2 regions of the Halomonas sp. 11-S5 genome follow, and region 2 is predicted to be linked to the other one. Evidence: predicted binding sites of a transcription regulator. Region 2 holds the regulator's gene; the other holds the start of a gene.
What was found. The regulator FliA, encoded in region 2, starts transcription of late flagellar genes. The targets are predictions, from matches to a motif close to CTAAAGTTNNNNNNNNNNCNGCCGATA.
Positions count from the first base shown of each region.

Region 1: the regulator FliA is predicted to act here: its motif matches at 6,967-6,993, upstream of OP497_RS12870 (FliC/FljB family flagellin).

Region 1 is NZ_JARANW010000019.1:30,193-41,088, reverse strand. Features, by position in the region: gene OP497_RS12905 (diguanylate cyclase) at 1-225, shown strand, start outside; gene OP497_RS12900 (hypothetical protein) at 271-450, shown strand; gene OP497_RS12895 (methyl-accepting chemotaxis protein) at 682-2,343, shown strand; gene OP497_RS12890 (bifunctional diguanylate cyclase/phosphodiesterase) at 2,357-4,126, shown strand; gene OP497_RS12885 (Rpn family recombination-promoting nuclease/putative transposase) at 4,341-5,102, shown strand; partial or broken gene OP497_RS12880 (methyl-accepting chemotaxis protein) at 5,218-5,352, opposite strand; gene fliD (flagellar filament capping protein FliD) at 5,454-6,818, shown strand; gene OP497_RS12870 (FliC/FljB family flagellin) at 7,102-8,301, shown strand; gene OP497_RS12865 (tetratricopeptide repeat protein) at 8,415-10,896, shown strand, end outside.
Region 2 is NZ_JARANW010000023.1:21,216-32,111, forward strand. Features, by position in the region: gene flhA (flagellar biosynthesis protein FlhA) at 1-1,765, shown strand, start outside; gene flhF (flagellar biosynthesis protein FlhF) at 1,769-3,994, shown strand; gene OP497_RS14080 (hypothetical protein) at 3,991-4,473, shown strand; gene OP497_RS14085 (RNA polymerase sigma factor FliA) at 4,931-5,635, shown strand; gene OP497_RS14090 (HDOD domain-containing protein) at 5,682-6,872, opposite strand; gene OP497_RS14095 (MotA/TolQ/ExbB proton channel family protein) at 7,063-7,884, shown strand; gene OP497_RS14100 (OmpA family protein) at 7,877-8,572, shown strand; gene OP497_RS14105 (EAL domain-containing protein) at 8,607-9,410, shown strand; gene OP497_RS14110 (amino acid ABC transporter substrate-binding protein) at 9,685-10,401, shown strand; gene OP497_RS14115 (amino acid ABC transporter permease) at 10,419-10,896, shown strand, end outside.

The DNA of each region.
Region 1 (10,896 bases), on a different contig from region 2:
ACCCGGCTACGAGGAGCCAGCACCTTTGCCGAGCGATTGCGCTGTCAGATTGCCGAATCACGCCTGCAGGGCCTGACCATCACCATCAGCACCGGTATCACCGAATATCGTCCGGGTGATGGCATGGACAGCATGCTGGCGCGGGCCGATGAGGCGCTCTATCGCGCCAAGTCAGCGGGCCGCAACCGTGTGGTGGTCGATGACACCACACGGGTGGAGGAGTAGGGCAGAATGCATCGAGGTGGTGTCTCAGGGGCAGAAGAGAGAAGGATGGCGCGCGAGGCTCTGGAGCAGCGTGATCAGGCGCTCGCTCAGTCACGCCGAAACCTGCAGCTGGAGGCGCTTTCCCGCTATCACGTCACCCTGATTCAGGGGTATCTCACCGGTCGCCCGGTGGATCCCGAGACTTTCGCCGAGCGCTACCTGAATACCCAGCACGTAGGTGCCTGATCATCCTCGCTGCCGTGTCGCGGGGGGATGACCTCGCGCTGTCAGGCACCGGAACAATCGCGTGTGTGCGTCTCTCCTCGGGCGGCCGACTGAGGGCCATGGCGGGCTTCCGCGCCCATCGTGGCCGGGTTGTATCGCATTGCCATCGGAATGTCATGAAGCGCTGATATAAAGTCTGCGCATGCCGGCCGTTGTGACCGGTCGACCGACTTACCAGCGACAGGACCCCCGATGCGACGTCTCGACCGAATGACCATCCGGCTCAGCTGGAGCCTGGTGCTGCTTGCCTTTGGCGCCATCATTCTCGGCATCGGTGCCCTCGGCCTCTATGCCAATCATCACGGTCGCACCGCCTTCGGGGACCTGCACGAGGTTCAGGTGCAGCAGTCCCGGGCCTTGAACCAGGCCTATATCGCCACCCTGAGAGCCCAGGTCGCCATGGACCGCGCGGCTCATCTGATGCGTGTGCCCTCATTCGATCGTCCCGGGCCGGTCGTCGACCAGGCCAGGGCCTACATGCGTGATGCCGAGGCGGCCTTCGAACGCTTCCAGGCCCTGCCCGATGCAACGGCCCAGCAGGGCGCCATGGACGACCTGGCCTCGCGCTTCCAGTCGCTGTTGAACACCGGGCTGTCGCTGCAGCTGATGCTCCTCGAGGAGGAGGATCTTGGCGGCTACGACGCAGGGAAGTCCCGGGTAGCGGAGTTGAGCCAGGTCTTCATGGACGCTGCGGATGATTTCTTCGCCGCCAAGGCGGAGCGTGGCGATGCCCTGGCCGAGCGCTTCAATGCCATGGCCGGTTGGCTCAACCTGGCACTGGCCGGCGCCCTGAGCGGCGCGCTGCTGCTCATGTGGGTGGTGATCTGGGGCGTGCGGGCCAATGTCATTCGGCCACTGTCGCGCATCATCGAGCACTTCCGGTGTATTGCCGACGGTGATCTGGCGACTCCAGTGGAAGCGCGAGGCGACAATGAGATCGGTCAGCTTTATGCCGAGCTCGACGGCATGCGACGGGCCCTGGCAGAGACTGTCGAGCGGGTCCGAGACGGTGGCGATCGAGTACTCGACAATGCCGCGCACCTGAGCGAGGGCAATCAGGAGCTGTCGGCCCGCACCCAGCAGCAGGCGGCCTCTCTCGAGCAGACCGCCTCCAGCCTGGATGAAATGACCGCCTCGGTTGCCGACACCGCCGGCCATGTCCGCGAGGCCAATACGCTTGCCGAGCAGGCCACCGGCAAGGCCCGTCAGGGCAATGATGGGGTAGGCGCATTCGTCGAGACCATGGCCGAGATTCGCGAGCGCTCAAGCCGAATCGGCGAGATTGTCGGATTGATCGATGACATTGCCTTCCAGACCAACCTGCTGGCACTCAATGCTTCGGTAGAAGCCGCCCGGGCAGGCGAGCAGGGGCGCGGTTTCGCGGTCGTGGCCGAGGAGGTCCGACTGCTGGCCTCGCGCAGTGCCCAGGCGGCCCAGGAGATCCGGGCGCTTATCGAGGCCTCCCGGGGCAGCGTCGAACGGGGTGATGGGCTGTCGCGTCGGGCCAGCGAGGACATGGCCGCCATAGTCGACGCCATCCAGAGGCTCGGCGAGTGTACTGACTGGATCGCGCACGCCGCCACCGAACAGCACCGCGGTCTGGATCAGATCAACCAGGCCATGCATCAAATGGGCATCGTCACGCAGCGCAATAGCACCATGGTGGAGCAGGCCAATCGAGCCGCGGCGGCCCTGGAGGATGAGGCCGGGCGCATGCGGGACTTCACCGCGCGCTTTCGCCTGCCATCATCGACCCGGTGGCAGGGGGATGTGGATGGCCGCGATGCGGCGGAGGACGCGTCTCGCGACATCGAGGCGAGCAAGCCAAAGGAACTCGAGGCACTGCCTGCCTGAGGGAGAGAACGCGATGCACGATGCCACTACCCAGGCGAACAACGTGCCCGATGCCATGATCGATCACGAGGCCCAGGAGCTTGACCACATCCTCAAGCAGGGCCGCATCACGCCACTCTTCCAACCCATCGTCGATGCCAGCTGCCAGGGCGTCTTCGGTTACGAGGCCCTGTCCCGGGGGCCGTCGGACTCGGCGCTGCACTCGCCGCTGACGCTGTTCGACACGGCTCGGTTGACCGGTCGGCTGGTGGAGCTGGACCTGCTGTGTCGCCGCGCGGCCATCGAGGCCTTCGCGCGGCTCGAACTCCCGGGGCGGCTCTTCCTCAACGTCATGCCGACCTCGCTCCTCGAGGACAACTTTCGCGAGGGACTGACGCGCGCCTATCTGGATGGGGTAGGGCTGTCGCCCGAGCGAGTGGTGATCGAGTTGACGGAGCATCTGCCGATCCACGACTACGCCCTGATGCGCCAGGCCGTGGACCACTACCGGCGCATGGGCTTCCAGGTGGCGCTGGATGACCTGGGGGCCGGTTATTCCAGCCTGCGCCACTGGGCCGAGCTGCGTCCCGATTTCGTCAAGATCGATCGCCACTTTGTCGAGGAGATTGACCGTGACCCCGGCAAGAGCCAGTTTCTCGGTTCGCTGCTCGAGGTGTCGCGCAGCCTGGGGTGTCAGGTCATTGCCGAGGGCATCGAGACCGCCGGCGAGCAACGCTGCCTGTGGGGCATGAACTGTACTCTGATGCAGGGCTACTATTTCGCGCGGCCGGCCCGAGAACCCCTTCGCCGGCTCGAGCAGCCCCCGTCGACGCCCAGGGCCGTCTCGGGCAACTTCGGCACCAGCGCCGCCATGCTATGTCGCCACCTGCCCCCCGTGGCGCAGGGCACGCCGGTCCCCGAGGTGGTGACGCGTTTTCGCGAGGACCCCGGCCTGCGCTGCCTGGCCGTGCTGGACGACGACCAGCGCCCCGTGGGCGTGGTTCGCCAGCACGAGTTCCTGTCCGAGTTCACCAACCCCTTCAGCCACTCTCTGCATGCCCGGCGTTCCATTGATGCGCTGATGGACCGCCGCATGCTGATCGCCGAAGAGTCCATGCCGCTGGAGACGCTCAGCCGCCAGATCACCGGCTCGAGCCAGGGGCGCCAGGACGACTTCGTGATTGTCGATGCTGACGGGCGCTATCGCGGACTGGGTCAGGCCATCGACCTGCTACGCGAGATTACCGCCCTTCAGGTGCGTAGTGCCCGGCAGGCCAATCCATTGACCGGGCTGCCGGGCAACGAAGTGATCAACGACACGCTGGCGGCGCGACTGGCTGCCGGGGAGCCTTTTGTTGCCGTCTACGCCGACCTGGACAGCTTCAAGGCCTACAACGACGTCTATGGCTATGCTCGGGGCGACCAGGTGATCCTGGCATTAGGGCGCATGCTCCAGGAGGTCTGCGGGGATCACGGCTTCGTTGGCCACGTCGGCGGCGACGACTTCATGCTGGTGCTGGACCCTGCGGAGGCTCGGGCCTGCTGCGAGGCAATCCTCGAGCGCTTCGCACGCTTCATCCCCACCTTCTACACCACGGCGCATCGACAGACCGGCGGCTTTCCGGGGCGAGATCGCCACGGACGGGAAGTGATGGTGCCGCTGATGACGCTGTCGATGGCCTATCACGCGGTGTCGCGTGGCTCGGGGGCGACCGCAATGGACATCGCCAGCGTTTTGGCGGAGCTCAAGGGCCAGGCCAAGCGCCAGGCGGGCAACAGCCTGTTCATCGACCGACGTCGATGAGGTGGTGATCAGCGGCGCCACGCCGCTGCCGACCATCAAAAACAGCATGTCGCCACCGGCCTGCCGGGCGTGCGGCATGGTCATCACCCTTAGGCTGGTGGGGGTGGGGTACTCCACGGGGTTGATTATTTCGCGCATCGTCACCCTTGATCGGCTGTCACGCGAACATGGAGGCCCTGGTAGAGGTTTGTAGGTAGGGACCAGCTACAAGGAGCTGTTCAGCTATCCAGAGTTCGTTCAGCAGCTGATCGAGGGCTTTACGCCCAATGAGATCGCTGGGCTGATGGACTTCTCGACGCTCAAGAACCATAGCGGTCATTACATCACCCCGCTGTTCGAGGAGAAGATCGAAGACGTGGTGTGGTCGGTGGAATTGACCTGGCAGGGTACGTCCCAGCGAGTGTTCCTCTACATACTGCTGGAGTTCCAGTCGGCAGTTGATCGCACCATGCCGATACGTCTCCAGCCTCACCTGCGCTACTATCTGGTCGACGAAGGGCGATATACTGACGCGGATTTGGGCTTGCGCCAGACGCCACTGAGCGGCGTGTTCAGTGTCGAGAACGCCGGGGAGAGCTGGGAGTCCCTGCAACGTGCCGTGGACCGCGTGGTGGCGATCATCCAGACCGGCCCTGACAAGGAGCGCATCGACCGGATCATCACCCGCTGGCTCAAGCGCCATTTGCATCGGCTGGGGGCCGAGGTCAACTTGAATCGGCTCGAAAGCCTGGTGGAGGATAAAGATATGTTGGCAGAGAATCTCGGGAATCTGGTCAAGAAAGAACGCCTGGAAGGCCGTCAGGAGGGCCGTCTGGAAGAGGCGCGTGACATGGTGCGTACCCAGCTCACCTTCAAGTTCGGTGAGGTGCCAGAGTGGGTAGAGGCGAGACTCGCCCAGGCCGACCATGAACAGTTGAAAGGCTGGATGCGTGACGTCCTGTTTGCCAACAGCCTGGAAGAGATGATGAAACGCTGACTCCTCCTGGCGGATCACGCCTCGATCCGCCATGCACTCCTTGGCAAACAACTCTCTGGTCCCTCTTCTTCCGATGCCCGCCTGACGGCGTGAGCCCTACGCCGCGCCCTGCTCGGCGGTGGGCGAGCTGGCGCACCTCGCCGGCCACCACCGCGAAGCCCCGGCCGTGCTCGCCGGCGTGGGCCGCCTCGATGGTGGCGTTGAGCGACAGCAGGTTGGTCTGCTCGGCGACACACTCCTGGACCACGTCGCGCGCCTCGACTTGAGCAGGCACCACTCGGCCTAAAGTTCCCCGGAACCTCGCCGATATGATTTACGATATCGCTTCAGTCGCTCGACAGGGGGCTTCGCATGGCAAGCATTTCATCTCTCGGCATCGGTTCCGGCCTGGATCTCAACGGCCTGCTCGACCAGCTGCGCTCTGCCGAGCGCGAAAAGCTGGCGCCGTTGACGACCCAGAATACCCAGGAGCAGGCGAAGATCTCCGCCTATGGTCGGCTGCAGTCCGGTCTGAGCAAGTTCCAGGACGCAGTGGCCAAGCTCAACGACACTTCGCTCTATGAAAAGCTCGCCGCCAAGGTGCAGGGGGAGGGTATGACCGCCAGTGCCAGTGCCGACGCCAGCCCCGGTAGCTACGAGATCGCCGTGACCCAGACGGCCCGTGCCGGCAGCTTGGCCAGCACCCGAGTGACGAATCTCAACGATCAGCTGACCGCAGCGAACGCCACGCTGGATCTGACCTTCGGCGATGGCGGCACGAAAAGCATCGCCCTGGCGGAGGGCGCGACCCTCGAGCAGATCCGAGACACCATCAATGCCGATGCTGCGGCCGGGGTGGATGCCTCTATCATCAACGATGGCACCGGTAACCGCCTGGTGCTCAGTTCCCGCGAGAGCGGTGCCGATGCTGGCATCACGGATATGGCCTTCACCAACCTGGCGGGGGGCGTCACCCTGGGCGGGGATGCCAACACGGCTCAACTGGGCCGTAACGCCGATCTGGATATCAATGGCATCACCATCACCAGCGCTACCAATACGGTAGAGGGCGCCATCCAGGGCGTGACCCTGCAGCTGGATCCTTCCTCTACTGGTCAAACTCTGAGTCTGGACGTGTCGCGTGATACCGGCGCTCTCAAGGAAGCCGTCGGCAAGCTGGTCTCCTCCTATAACGAGCTGCAGTCCACCATCGGCCGCATGACCGCCTACGGCGGCGGTGATAGCGCCTCCGGTGAGCTGATAGGCGACCGTACTGTACGCAATATCGAATCGGACCTGGTGCGCGACCTGACCAGTAGCGTGGCGGGGAGCGAGCTCACGATCATGTCGCAGCTTGGCGTCTCGCTGAACGAGAAGGGCCGCCTGGAGCTGGACGATGTCAAGCTCGACAAGACTATCGCGAATGATCCCCAGTCGCTGTCGGATTTCTTCGCCGGTGCCGATGAAGCGGGCGGCATGGCCGGCCGCATGGAGGTCACCCTGGGGCGCTTCCTGGACGATGGTGGGCGGATCGACAGTGCGATCGACAGCTCCGCGAGCCGCGTGGAAAGTCTCGACCGCCGCTATGCGCGCATGGAGCAGAGCGTGGAGCGCACCATCGAGCGCTATCGTACCCAGTTTGGCCAACTGGACAGCATGATCGCCAGCATGAACCAGACCAGCAGCTACCTGATGCAGCAGTTCGACTCCCTGAATGCCCAGCTCGGCCGCGACTGAACCTTTCCCTGCCCACCGTACTGCGCAAACTTGCGTCCCGGCCATTCGGCCGGGGCGATGGCGTTTGCGGGGGCTCCGCCAGGCCTCGTCAGGCGTAGTGCCGTGTCAAGGCTTTCGCGCCCCGGCGGCAAAAAAATGGCGATTTTCCCTAAAGTCCCCCCACGGGCTGCCGTTATAGAGAGTAACGGCCAACGGCGCCGTTGTGGCAGGCCCGCTGGGCCTTGAACACCCATCGCAGCGGGCCCGCCAATGGAGCCCTCAACTTACGGGAAGGAATCACACCATGTCCGTGATCAATACCAACATCACCTCCATGATCGGCCAGCAAAACCTGATGAAGTCGCAGAACGACCTCGCGACCTCCATGGAGCGCCTGTCTTCCGGCCTGCGTATCAACAGTGCCAAGGATGATGCGGCCGGTCAGGCCATCGCCAACCGCATGACCTCTCAGATTACCGGTCTGGCCCAGGCGCAGCGCAATGCCAACGACGGCATCTCCGTCGCGCAGACCGCCGAAGGCGCCCTCAACCAGGTCAACGACAACCTGCAGCGCATCCGCGAGCTGTCCGTTCAGGCCCAGAACGAGACCAATTCCAAGGACGACCTGGAGTCCATCCAGGGTGAGATCAACCAGCGCCTCAACGAGATCAACCGCATCTCCGAAGAGACAGACTTCAACGGCGTCAAGGTGCTCGCCAACGACGCCTCCCTCTCCATCCAGGTCGGTGCCAACGATGGCGAGACCATCGATGTCTCCCTCGAGGAGATCAACTCGAACTCCCTGAGCCTGGATACCTTTAACGTCGACGGTCCGGCCAATGCGGCCGCAGCGACCAATGTTACCGCCGCAAATGACTTTGTCTCCGCCAGCGTCGGCACTACTGTTGCCGTAATCGATACCGTCGCTGCCATGACTGGCACGGATTTCGGCTTCGCCAGCGCGACAGCAGCCAGTGGCTCCACCACCCTGTTCACCGCTGACGATGGTGGCTACTACGCCAAGGTCACCCTCGACGGCACCGCACTCACCGACAGTGAGGTCGAAAGCCTGGCCGCAGAAGGCATTCGCGTCGACACCACTTCCCAGACCAATGTGACCTACATGTCGCTGCAGGCGGACGAGGCGTCTGTCACTGCGACAAACGGCACGCTGACCTTCGACGCGACCGGTGCTAATGCGAACATCTCCGAGCTCTCCTACGAGCGCACCACCGGCTCGCTGGCGGCCATGGATTCGTCGCTGAACCAGGTGGACAGCCTGCGCTCCGACCTGGGTGCCATCCAGAACCGCTTCGAGTCGGCGATCACCAACCTGCAGACCAACGAGACCAACCTCTCGGCGGCGCGGTCCCGCATCGAGGACGCTGATTATGCTTCCGAGGTGGCCAACATGACCCGCGCGCAGATCCTGCAGCAGGCCGGCACCTCGGTTCTCGCCCAGGCCAACCAGACGCCGCAGAACGTGCTCTCGCTGCTGGGCTGATCTGGCATCGCCACAGCGAGTGTTGCACCATACGGGGTGGCCTTGGCCACCCCGTTTTTTATCGGGTCATCCTGTCGGCCAGATCGCCCCCACCTTCCGGAGAAAGCTGTACCATGGCACGCAAGAATCGTCTCTCTCGCCGCCAGTCGTCCCCTTCGGCGCTGCGGCGCAAGCTGGATTCCCAGGCCGAGGCATTCCTCGCGTCCTATCAGCGCCGTGACTTCGCCTCGGCCCGGCTGGCGGCCGATACGCTGACCCGCGATTTTCCCGGTGTGGCCTTCAGCTGGAAGGCCCTGGGGACCTGCCTGCTGGAAAGCGGCGACGCCGCACAGGCCCTGCCGGCCCTCGAACGTGCCCTGGAGATCAAGCCCGAGGATGTCGAGGCCCTGGCCAACCTGGGCAAGGCCCTGCAGACGCTGGGGCGCTACGAGGATGCCAAGCACTACCTTCAGTGCGCTCTTGAGTTCGAGCCCGACAACCACCAGGCGAACCTCAACATCGCCCATGTCTACAGCCAGCAGGATGATCGTCGCGAGGCCATAGCGCACCTCGACAAGTCCATCGAGGCTACACCGACCAACTTCTTACCAAGAATGCGCAAGGCCACGGCACTGGTCGAGGAGCGCAACTACGATGCCGCCCTGGACATCCTCGAACCCCTGGCGCAGGCTCACCCCCGAAACCCTGGCGTACAAAGCAACCTGGCCAACCTCTACAGCACCATGGGGCGATTCGACGAGGCCGAGCACCATTACTGGGAGGCCGTCGAAATGGCACGGGGAAATCCGCTCCCTTATTCAAACTACTACTTCACGGCTCACTACAATCCCCGGCATGATGCTGCCGCCTTTTTCGAGATGGCCGAGGATTGGCGGCAACGCTACAGCCCGGCACGGCGCCCGGCGCGCCCCATCACCCCGCGCGAAGCGGACCGCTCCCTGCGCGTGGGACTGGTATCCAGCGGGCTTCGTGTTCACCCCGTGGGGCAGATGATCACCGTGGCACTGGAGCGCATCGGCAGTGAGCACCTTGAGTTCGTCGCCTACTCCGACAAGCTTGCCAATGATGTGCTCGCCAGGCGCATCCAGAACACCGTGGCGGACTGGCGCGATGTCGGCCACCTTTCGCATGGCCAGCTGGCGGAGCAGATCCGCGAGGACGAGATCGACATCCTCATCGACATGACCGGCCACACCTCTGGCAATCGATTGATGGCCATGGCCCAGGAACCGGCCCCGCTGATCGTCAAGTGGGTAGGGGGGCTGTTCAACACCGTCGGGCTCGACGCCTTCGACTACCTGATCAGCGACAGCATCGAGACACCACCCGGCGTCGACGGGCTCTACTTCGAGAAGCTGATTCGTCTGCCCGACGACTACATCTGTTACATGCCGACCCGCGATGCCCCGTCTGCACCGGGGCCGCTGCCGGCATTGGGCAATGGCTATATCACACTGGGCTGCTTCAATAACCCGGCGAAGCTCAACGAGCCGCTGCTGCGGGAGTGGGCCAGTCTACTGCACCAATTGCCGAAGTCCCGCTTGTTCCTCAAGGGGGGGCAGTTCACCAACGAAGCCTACCGGGAGAGCATTCACCGGACCCTGGAGAAGGCGGGCATCGAGCGAGAGCGGATATTGCTGGAGGGGCCTTCGTCCCATGCCGAGCTGATGCGGGCCTATCAGCGAGTGGACATTGCCCTCGACTCCTGGCCCTACTCCGGCGGGTTGACCACCTGCGAGTCGCTTTTGATGGGGGTGCCGGTCGTCACCCTTCCGGGGCCATCCTTCGCCGGTCGTCACAGCGCGACGCATCTGATCAATGCGGGTCTGCCGGAGCTGGTGGCGGATAGCTGGGACGAGTATCGCCAGCGGGTGGTCGAGCTCGCCGGCGACCTGGATAGCCTGGCGCTGATCCGCCAGGGGCTGCGCCAGCAGCTGCTGGACTCCCCCGTCTGCGATGCGCCCCGCTTTGCCCGCCACCTTTTAAAAGCCCTGCGCGCCATCTGGCAACGCCGCTGTGAAGAAAAGCCGCCCGCCGCGCTCACCTTCAACAAGGAAGGCGAAGCCCGGTTCGAGGGGGAGGCGCAACCCGTCGCCATCGACATCCCGGAAACCGCCACGGCGTCTCCCGCCGCGAACGCGAAAAGCGGCGAGGCGTTCCACTGGCAGCTGCCGGGCAAGATCGTGGTCATCGATAACAGCGCCAAGCTGGTTCGTGAACAGGATTTCGAACGATTGATAGGACTCGATGCCTTCGGGGTGGTGGCCTTCGATCCAGCCAGTCGGGTAGCGGAGGCAAGCCGGTTCGAGGGAAGCGGCGATGTTCAGCTCTTTCCCCACGCCGTGTTGGGGGATGGCCGGCCGGCGACGCTGCACGCCTGCCTGGACCCGGCCATGAGCAGCACGCTGCGCCCCTTGCCAGTGGAGCAGCTGGATGACTCGCAACGCCAGGGCAGCCGGGTGCTGACCGAACTGCCCATCAATACCATCACGCTCGACAGCATCGAGGGCCTGGAAAGCCTCGACTGGCTGATCCTGGACGACCTGAGCGATGCCGTCGCCATCCTCGAGAACGGCGAAGAGGCGCTGCAGGATA
Region 2 (10,896 bases):
AGCGGGCAAGGTCATCGAGGCCTTCGGCGAGTTTCTCGTCGGCGGTAACTTTGCGGTGGGCCTGGTGGTATTCCTGATCCTGGTGATCATCAACTTCATGGTTATCACCAAAGGCGCCGGACGCATCGCTGAAGTCGGGGCCCGTTTCATGCTCGACGCCATGCCGGGCAAGCAGATGGCAATCGATGCCGACCTCAATGCTGGACTGATCGGCGAAGATGATGCACGGCAACGACGTAGCGACGTGGCTCAGGAGGCCGATTTCTACGGTTCCATGGACGGTGCCAGCAAGTTCGTGCGTGGCGACGCCATGGCCGGCCTGGTGATCATGGTAGTCAATGTGATTGGTGGCCTACTGATCGGGATGCTTCAGCACGACATGGACTTCGGAAGTGCGGCACGGACCTACACCCTGATGACCATTGGTGACGGCCTGGTCGCCCAGATTCCAGCTCTGGTGATCTCCACAGCTGCCGGCGTGACCGTCTCACGGGTCACCACTGACCAGGACGTCGGGCAGCAGATGATCAGTCAGCTGTTCGTTAACCCCCAGGTCATGATCCTGGCGGCTGCGGTCATGGGACTACTGGGACTGGTTCCGGGAATGCCCAACCTGGTGTTCCTGATCTTCACGGCATTGTTGGGCGGGCTTGCCTGGTGGCTACTTCGCCAAAAGGAGCGTCGCCTGGTCGAGGAGGAGATCGCGACCGAGCCTCAGCCGAGGTCAGAAGCGCCGGAAGCCAGCTGGGAGGACGTCCAGTTGGTGGACACCTTAGGTCTGGAAGTCGGACATCGACTGATCCCCCTCGTGGATGCCCGCCAACAGGGTGAGTTACTGGGTCGGATCAAGAGCGTACGCAAGAAATTTGCTCAAGAGGTCGGCTTTCTTCCTCCTGTGGTACACATCCGCGACAACCTTGAGTTGGGAGCCAACACCTACCTGCTGACCCTCAAGGGCGCAGAAATCGGTCGAGCCGAAGCCTTCCCGGGCCAGTGGCTTGCTATCGACCCGGGCCAGGTGACCGGCGAACTCAAGGGCATGATGACCCAGGACCCGGCCTTCGGATTGCCGGCCGTCTGGGTGGACACCAGTCAGCGTGAGCATGCACAGGTCTATGGCTATACCGTGGTGGATGCCAGCACGGTGGTTGCCACCCACCTCAATCACCTGCTCCACCGGTACGCCGCCGAGATGCTCGGCCGTTCAGAGGTACAAAAGCTTCTCGACAAGCTGAGCGAAGAGCAACAGGGCCTGGTGGAAGACGTGGTGCCCAAGGCCATCTCTCTCACCGTGCTTCAGCGCTTGCTGCAGAACCTGCTCGATGAGGAGGTCTCGATCCGCGACATGCGCACCATCTTCGATTGCTTGGCCGAACATGCCCCGCAGCAGCAGGATGCCAACGAATTAACGGCGATGGTGCGGATCGCGCTGGGCAGAGGTATCACTCAGCAGTGGTTTGCTGGTCGCGAGGAACTCAAGGTCATCGGCCTGGAAAGCCAGCTTGAGCAGATCCTGACCCAGGCCATGAACGGTAACGGCGCATTGGAGCCAGGGCTGGCCGAGACCCTGATGACCGAAGCCGAGAAAGCGCTTGAGCGCCATGAGGCAAGTGGCGAGCCACCGGTCCTGGTGGTGCAGCACGGCCTGCGGGCCCTTCTGTCACGTTTCCTGCGACGGCGCCTGCGCCACCTCGTCGTCATGTCTCAGGCAGAGATTCCCGACGATCGCACTCTGCGTGTTACCACCCTGCTAGGAGGCCGCTGATAGATGAGCGTCATTCGATTCACGGGTAACACCAGTCGAGAGGCCATGCGCCAGGTGCGCGAGTCGCTTGGGGATGATGCGCTGATCCTGGCCAATCGTCGCACCGAGCAGGGCGTGGAAATCCTGGCCATGGCGGATGGCGCCATGGAAGACATGACCGCAGCGTCTGCGCCACAGGCCCCATCCCCCTCCTCTGTACCACCGGCTCCACAATACAGTGATGCAGCGATCGACGGACGCACCCTGCAGACCATGAGCGAGCAGCTGCTGCATGAGATGCAGGATATGCGCGCACTTCTGGCCCGGGAACAGGCGCGCCACACCCCCACTCAGGACTCCCGAACACGACTCAAGCGCCTGCTAGGAGAAGCGGGCTTCAGTGCCCTGCTGGCCGACGAGCTGCTGCAAGCGCTCCCTGGCGAACTCAACGACTGCGAAATCGACGACAACCGTCCGCTTTCCTGGCTGCAACGACGGCTGGCGGCCAGACTGCCCGCCCTTGAGCACGAGGATAACTTCCTTGACCCCCCCGGGGTCATATCGCTGGTTGGCCCGACCGGGGTCGGCAAGACCACCACGACTGCCAAGCTGGCGGCTCGCTTCGTTCAGCGCCACGGCGCAGAACAGGTCGCGCTGGTCACCACTGACAGCTTCCGCATTGGCGCCCACGAACAGCTGCGGATATATGCCGGGCTTCTGGGCATTCCGATGCATGCCCTCGCGCCGGGCCAGCCTATCGACAGCCTGGCCCGGGACCTCCGGGGCCGCCGCTGGGTGATCATCGACACCGTAGGGATGAGCCAACGTGACCAGAGGATCATCGAGCAGATCGCCCAGCTGCAGGGAGGGCGAGTCCGGGTCCGGATGGTGCTGCTGCTCAACGCGGCCAGTCAGCCTGAGACTCTAGAGGAAGTCGTTACACGTTACCGCCAGGCCGCGCGAGCGGCAGGGGCTGAACTGAGTGATTGCCTGCTGACCAAGCAGGACGAGGCAGGACGATTGGCTCCAGTGCTAGAGACGATCATCCGCCATGGCCTTCGCCTGATGTACAGCGCTCAAGGCCAGCGTGTCCCGGAAGACCTGGAAATACCCGATCCGATGGCTCTGATCACGCAGGCCCTTGCCACGCGCGCCCCACTAGCCTTGGCCGAACCGTCGGCCTCACTGCAGCCCCGGGCAACGAGCGGGTTCTCCCCGAGAGGTGACCTGCTCGGACAGGGACGGCGGCTGTCGTCCACCCTGCAGGGGCTTCGTCAGCGACTGGCGGGCTTCAGTGACCTGGAGGCTGCCTGGGACATCTCCACACTTCCCGATGAACTCCAGGCAGCGCGCCTGGATACCCTGCTCGACCAGGCTGCCAGGACATGCGAATGCACAGGCATGCTATGGGCCTCCCGGCGAACCTTGAAGGGCTGTGACTGGGCAATGCCGGACCTGGGGCTGGACGCACAGGGCCGTTGGCTAACCCTGCCGGACCTGCAACACAGGCAACCCATCGGCCAGGTCAACCAGCTGGCCATGTCGGACGAGATGCAGGGGGTCAAGGTCCATCTGCTTCCCTCCCTACCGGAAAGCGATGCCTGGCAATGGCTTGATAGAGGGCAGGTCATTTGGTCCAGCCAGGTACGCCCTGGGCAGCGGGTCATTCATGGCGCAGAACGTCGTGCCCTGTCCGAACTTGCCCCACTGGCCACCCGGTCCGCACAGGCCAACTGCCGACTTCGAGGCCAACCTTGCCACGTGGCGCTGTCACAGCTCACTGTCACGGCGTTTCCGACTCGTCGCAAGGAAGGTCTGTCCGGTAAATCCCTGGAGGCCTGGTTCGGCACACTGAGCGATCCCGAAAGCGGAAAGGAGCTGGGCCGGCGCTACTGGTTGATGACCATCAGCAACCACGAGGATGCCCTGCCCCTTCTGCTCAGCCATCTGCAGGCCGAGGGCCTTGCGCAGCAAACACGTCGTGCCAAGGAACGATTGTCCGCGCTGCTGCCGGCTCAGACACGTCCTGAGCTACAGCTACTATTGGCCACCGGGATCGCCGCCGCCGCCAACCATCTCGACCATGGCAGCGACGTGGCCGCCATGGATCTCCGTTCGGAACTCCTGGGCCTTCTGGGAGGGCGGCGCCGCCGACGTGACACCGCCCTGCTTGAGGCCTTGCTCTACCTGTTCAGTGCCAGGGATGCCATTCGCCATGTCGGCTCAGCCGGCCTGGAGGGTATGACGTGACCTTCGCCGATCAGGCAGCAGGACTGCGGCAGGGGGCAGGCACTCACCATGTCTCCTCCCCTCGCGATGACAACCGTCGCGACGTAGTCCCAGCCTGCAAAACGCTGATGGTTGTCGGACTACCTGGCGTATCGCCCTTCCAGGCCCAGCGCGTCCGCGACCTGCTGGAGTACTGGGATGCGCAAGGACGACGCTGGGTGGGCTCAGCAGCACAGTGGCGGGTCGTCCCTGTGGAGATCGCCAGTCCACACTTGCCACTGCTGCTCACGCAACAGTCACGATGGGCCCTCTGGGTGGACAACGATCCGAATGCCTTCCGCCGGGCTTTCGGGGTATTGACGCGGCTCCATGACCAACAGAGGCCTCATCGTCTGCTGGCGGTACATGCGCCGGAGATGCCCCGCAAGGGACTACTGGACAACCTGCAACAGGCGGCGTGGAGTTGCCTGGGTATTGACCTGCTGGTGATGTCGACATGAGGCGCACCGGACGATATGCCCTGGGATTGGTTCTCGCGGTCGCCTGCGCTGAAGCGCATGCCGCTGGCAGTTGGGTCGCCAATGCCTCTGAGACCAGGGTCAGCATGGCAGACCGCGAAACATCGTCTGACTCTCTAGGCCCCGTCGGTACGCAAGCCGGCAATCGAGTGATCCAGAGTATCGTCTGGCACTACCGGCTCCCACCGGGAGACACCCTGAACGTCAGACTTTGCCACCCGGCCGATTGCACACCGTTACCAAGCCGACGCGGCACAACCCGCGCACTGGCCGGACTGGCAGCCGACGTCGCGCTGGAATTCCGCTTCTCCCTACCGGAGGGGCATCCTCCAGTGACGGTAAGTGGGCTTCAGGTGATAGTGAACCATCGGTAAAAACGAATCCGACAACACCACCCGAACAAGCAGGTGGTACTGCTGACCAGCTGTGAGGCAAGAGGATGTATACGGCACAAGGGAAGATCGATCAGGGAGAACTGCTGACAGAGTACCTGCCCATGGTGCGCCGTCAGGCACTCGCCCTGCAGGTACGACTGCCAGCCAGCATCGAGTTGGACGACCTGATTCAGGCCGGCACTGTCGGGTTGCTGGAAGCCATGGGTCGATTCAACTCGGGTAAGGGCGCAAGCTTTGCGACCTTCGCCAACCAGCGTATCCGCGGTGCCATGCTGGACGAGCTACGCAGCCGGGACTGGCTGCCACGCAGCGTTCGGCGCAGCGCCAGGGCCGTTGATGAAGCAGTGCGGCGATTGGAGCAGCATCTGGGGCGACCACCCGAGGAGACGGAAATCGCGACGGAGCTCGAGATGCCCCTGGCGGACTATCGGCGCCTGCTTAACGATACCAACAGTGGCCAGCTGCTGCCCTTCGAGGAACTGATGGCCGAAGGGGGAGAGTCTCGGCTTGAAAGCCGAGCCCTGGAAAGCCCGTTCTCCCGGCTGGTGGATCAGGAAAAACGGGAGCAGATCATCGAGGCCATCGAGGCGCTGCCCGAGCGTGAGACGCTGCTCATGGCGCTCTACTACCAGGAAGAGCTCAACCTGAAGGAGATCGGGGCAGTGCTGGGCGTATCGGAATCGCGAGTCTGCCAGCTGCACAGCCAGGCGGTCAGCCGCCTGCGGGCAAGGCTCTACGAGCCCAGCTGACGCCGCGCTCTCCGGGATGGAAATGGCGGCACGTCACCCGGCGGCGCTAGAAGCGCCCCATCAGGGTGGCGGTCCTCTCCAGGGCATCGAGATAGCATTCCTGCAGCCGTTCGGCGGTGTGGTCAGGCGTGTTGCCCGCCAGCTGCTGCTCATGCTCCTCGCAGATCGCCAGGATGGCTCCCAAGTGGCCCTCGTGATGCTCAAGGGCCCGAAGGATGGCGTCGTCGAGCGGCAGCTGGGCCAGCAGGGTGGCCTGATCCTCATCCAGCAGCGCCGCCATCATCGAAAACAGGCCCGTGGTGAACGCGTCCTCAGGATCGATATTGCGGAAGGGCTCGGCCAGGTTCTGGCACATGTAGGCGCGGATCAATGCCAGCCTCACCGTGATGCGCGATGACGGCATCTCGCTGGCCAGCGAGATCGTCATCACCAGCCTGCGCAACTCGTTGAGGCCGATCACCTGCATCGCGCGTCGCAGATCAGATTGCTGGTGGCTCTGGCCGAAATAGCTGGAGTTGGCTCGGCGCAGGATCGCCACATGCAGGTGCGGCATCTGCAGGAGAAGGTCGTGAAGACGATGAAGGTCGGCGTCCTCACGATAGAGCTCGTTGATCAGCCTCAACTGGGCGGCGCGATTGCCGTGGCGCCCTCGCGGCCTGGAAGCGTGATAGTGGGGCTCTGAGAGATAGCGGCCATTGATGTAGTCGCAGCCGGCGGCCAGGCATTGCTCAAGCTGCTCGTGGTCCTGGATATGCTCTGCCAGCAACCGATACCCCTTCGCCTTGAGGGTGTCCAGCCGCTCGAGGTCAAGGGCCTGGGAGGCATCAATCTCGATGATGTCAGCCACGGCTTGCAGGTCGGACCCCATGGCCTGAGGCGCGGGGTCGGGCACGGCGATGCGGTAATTCCGCTCGCGGATACTGCGCAGGCTCTCCGCCAGCTCCGGCGTGATCTCGAGGCCCCGGGGCAGGCCGATGACCACCTGGTGGGGTGGCGTCGGCAACAGGTCGAGGCGTACCAGCCACTCCGCGGGAAGCTCGATGAAGAGCTCACGGGACTGCCGCTCGTCCAGTTCATACAGGACGCTGCTCAGGGCCTTCGCCGTGCGGCTCACCGGATCATCAGGATCGCTGTCATGGTGCTGATAGATGAGGCGGTCGGCCACATGCTCATACTCGACGTCGTGAATCGGATGCATGGCTATGGTGAAGCGATCCGTCTCTTCTCGCCCTGTCATGATGTATCACTCCCTGCGATGCTTACCTGCTCTGCGGGCGGTGGAGTGCCATTCTCGGCAGGCTTGGGTGGCCCCAAGGGTATCACCCTCTTTCGCGACTGTCCGCGCCCTGGAGCAGCAACATTAAAGTATCCTGCACGGCGTCCGATAACTGAAGTATGCGAATGCACTCTACGGTCAGGAGCCGTTCATGAACCCCTCGACACTGATCGGAATACTGGCCAGCTGCGTGCTGCTCGCCAGCGTCCTGCTCTTTACCGCCGAATCACCACAAAGCTTCATCAACCTCCCGGGACTCGGCATCGTCGTGGCCGGCACCCTGGCCGCGACCTTCATCAGCTACCCCCTCAAAGAGGTGCTGAGGGTAGTGCGACTGGTCGCCATCGTATTCCGTCGAGAGAACACCTATATCCGCGATGACATCAGCGAGCTGGTCGATATGTCCCGGCTGTGGCTGAAGGGTGACGTCCGCGCGGTGGAGGCGTCCCTGGAGCAGACACGCAACCCCTTTCTGCGTACCGGCATCCAGCTGGTGATCGCCAATACCAAGGAGGACGAGATCTTCGACCTGCTTCGCTGGCGGATCTCCCGGCTCAAGGCCCGCGAGCACGCCGAAGCACAGATCTTCCGCACCATGGCCAACTACGCACCTGCCTTCGGGATGATCGGAACGCTGGTGGGCCTGGTCAACATGCTGGAAGTCATGGAGGCAGGTGACTTGAACGTGATCGGCCCCAGGATGGCCGTTGCCCTGCTCACCACCTTCTACGGCATTCTGCTGGCCAACCTGATCTTCAAGCCGATTGCGGTGAAGCTCGAGCGTCGCACCGAGGAGCGCCTGATTGCGATGAACATGGTGCTCGAGGGCATCTCGCTGATCACCAAGCGTCGCCTGCCATCGTTCATCGAAGAGACCCTGAATTCTTTCGTCGCCAACTATCATGACGAGATTCGTGACCCGGAGCCTCCCGCCCGGCAGCGTGACAGCAGTGAGACCGGCCAGCATGCGTGACCGGGACATCCGCCAGGCACTCAGCCCACCCAGCCAGGGTGACGGAGACAGTGAGAGTTGGCTGATGAGCTACTTGGACGTCCTGACCTTGCTGATCACCCTTTTCGTCCTTCTCCTTTCGATGACAGGCAAAGGCCAGGCCACCAGTGGCAACCAGCTCCCCGGCCAGGCAATGCCATCGGTATCTCCCCAGGCTCAATCTGCCTCCATCGCTGCCGCTACCGGCGTTGCCCCAATGACCTCCGGCCTGAGGCCTCGTCACGAGGGCCTTAAGCCGCGTTTCAAAGGACTGGAGATTGAGGGTGTCAGCGTTGCCGAGGGCGACAGAGGGATCACGCTACGCATCGACAATAACCTGCTGTTTGCCAGTGGACAGGACAGGCTGACTCCTCGGGGACGGATAGTCCTGCAAGGACTGATGGAGACTCTTCTGACATTCGATGGGCGAATATCGGTCGAGGGGCATACCGACAACATTCCTATCTCCACGAAACGCTTCCCCTCCAACTGGGAGCTCTCCACCGGCCGTGCCATCTCGGTACTGCGCTACCTTGCATCGGCCGGTCTACCCGAGGGGCGTCTGCGTGCCATCGGCTATGCCGATACCCAACCTCTTGAGAACAACGAGACAAGCAGTGGACGTGCGGCCAACCGTCGTGTCGAGCTATTGCTCACCAGCGGCGGATGAGGAAACCGATAAGCTGTTGTAAAAAGGACAATATATGAGTCATTGCGCAAGGGCTGAGGGACACTGCGGAAGGTGCATAGGGGAACTCCCTTTCGACTTCACAATGGCGTTTCAGCCGATCGTTGACATCAGTGAAGCACAGATCACCACCTATGAAGCGCTCGTGCGCGGCCCGCGGGGCGAGTCGGCATGGAGCATACTCTCCCAGGTAACCGACGACCTGCTTTACCGTTTCGACCAGGCCTGCCGCGTCCGTGCCATCGAGCTGGCAAGCAGAGTCGGCATGAAGCAAAACCTATCGATCAACTTTTTACCCAACGCCGTCTATGAGCCCGAGGCGTGCATCCAGGCCACGCTTGATGTTTGTCATCGCGTAGGATGGCCGACCGATCGACTTGTCTTCGAGTTCACCGAGACAGAACGCGTCACAGACCGGCACCACCTGAACCGGATCATCGAGAGCTACCGATCCATGGGGTTCGCGACTGCCTTGGACGACTTCGGCAACGGCTATGCCAACCTGGACCTGCTCACCGACCTGAAACCCGACCGGCTGAAGATCGATCGAGAGCTGGTGATGGGGTGCCACCACGACATCCGACGACAGGCACTGATCCGCGCGGTCAAGGGCCTCGGAGACGAGCTGGGGGTACTGCTGATCGCAGAAGGTGTCGAGACCCGCGGCGAAGCCTTGTGGCTGGCAGGCATGGGCATTACACGCCAGCAGGGGTATTACTACGCACGGCCTGCGCTCGAGTCTCTGGGACCGGATCTGAGGCCCATGCTGGCTCGCCTCAGAGCAGCGACCGACGCGAATAGTCTGAATCAAGTGAATTGAACACTCGGAGCAACACTTCCACATCCAAGGGGAGTCGACATTCGGTCCTCCCCTTTCGCATAGGCAGCATGACGGCTTACCACACCGAACCTACCCGGCGGCCTACCCCTGCATAGCCCATAACCAAAGGCTATTGGAAAAACGTTTTCTTATTCCCTAGTGTATTTATCCATCAACGACACGAACGCCGTGCCGGATTTCCTAGTTTCAGCGAAACCACAGGAGCAATCCCATGCTCAAACGCATTGCCCTCACCGCCCTGACCGCTGGCCTGATGACCACCGGCAGCCTGGCTCAGGCCGATGATCACGCCATCAGGGTCGGCATGTCCGGCGGCTACTTCCCCTTCACCTTCGTCGAGCAGGACGAGCTCCAGGGCTTCGAGGTGGATGTCATGGAAGCCGTGGCCGAGGAGATGGACGTCGAGGTCGAGTTCGTCACGGCGAACTTCTCGGGGCTGTTCGGCATGCTCGAGTCCGGCCGGATCGACACCATCGCCAACCAGACCACCATCACCGAAGAGCGGGCCGCGAAGTACGCCTTCACCGAGCCCTACGTCTACGACGGCGCCCAGGTCGTGGTCAAGGCGGGCAACGAAGAAGTCCAGGGCGTCGAGGACCTGAAAGGCAAGACGGTTGCCGTCAACCTCGGCTCCAACTACGAGCAGCTGCTGCGCGAACTGCCCTACGCCGACGAGATCGACATCCGGACCTACGAAAGCAACATCGAGCAGGACACCGCCCTGGGCCGCGTCGACGCCTTCGTCATGGACCGAGTGAGTGCCAGCCAGGTGATCAAGGAGAAGCCGCTGCCCCTGGCGCTGGCCGGCCAGCCGTTCTCCAGGATCCGCAATGCCCTGCCCTTCCGCGACACCGAGGAGGACCGCGCCCTGCGTGATCGTGTCAACGCCGCGCTGGCCAGCCTGCGCGAGTCGGGCAAGCTGCAGGCGATCTCGGAAGAGTGGTTCGGCACCGACATCACTCGCCCGTGAGGCGTTGAGTCGCTCCCATGCAAGTGCTCGATGTCGACTACATGCTGGGGCTGGTGCCCGTCCTGCTGCGCTACCTGCCGCTGACCCTGCAGATGGCCGCCGTGGGGATGGCGCTGGCCCTGGTGCTGGCCTGTGGCCTCGCCGTGATCCGCGTGCTGCGCATCCCGGGGCTGAACGCCGCCACCCTGCTGTTCATTTCCTTCTTTCGTGGCACGCCGCTGCTGGTGCAACTGTTCCTGTTCTACTATGGCTTGCCCCAGCTGATGGCCTTCCTGACCCAGATCAATGGCATTACCGCCACCATCATGGGCCTGACCCTGCACTTCTCGGCCTACATGGCGGAATCCATTCGCGCCGCCATCGTCGGGGTCGACCGCAGCCAGACGGAGGCGGCACTCTCCATCGGCATGACCAACGGCCAGCTGATGCGGCGCATCGTGCTGCCACAGGCCACGCGGGTCGCGGTCCCGACGCTGATGAACTACTTCATCGACA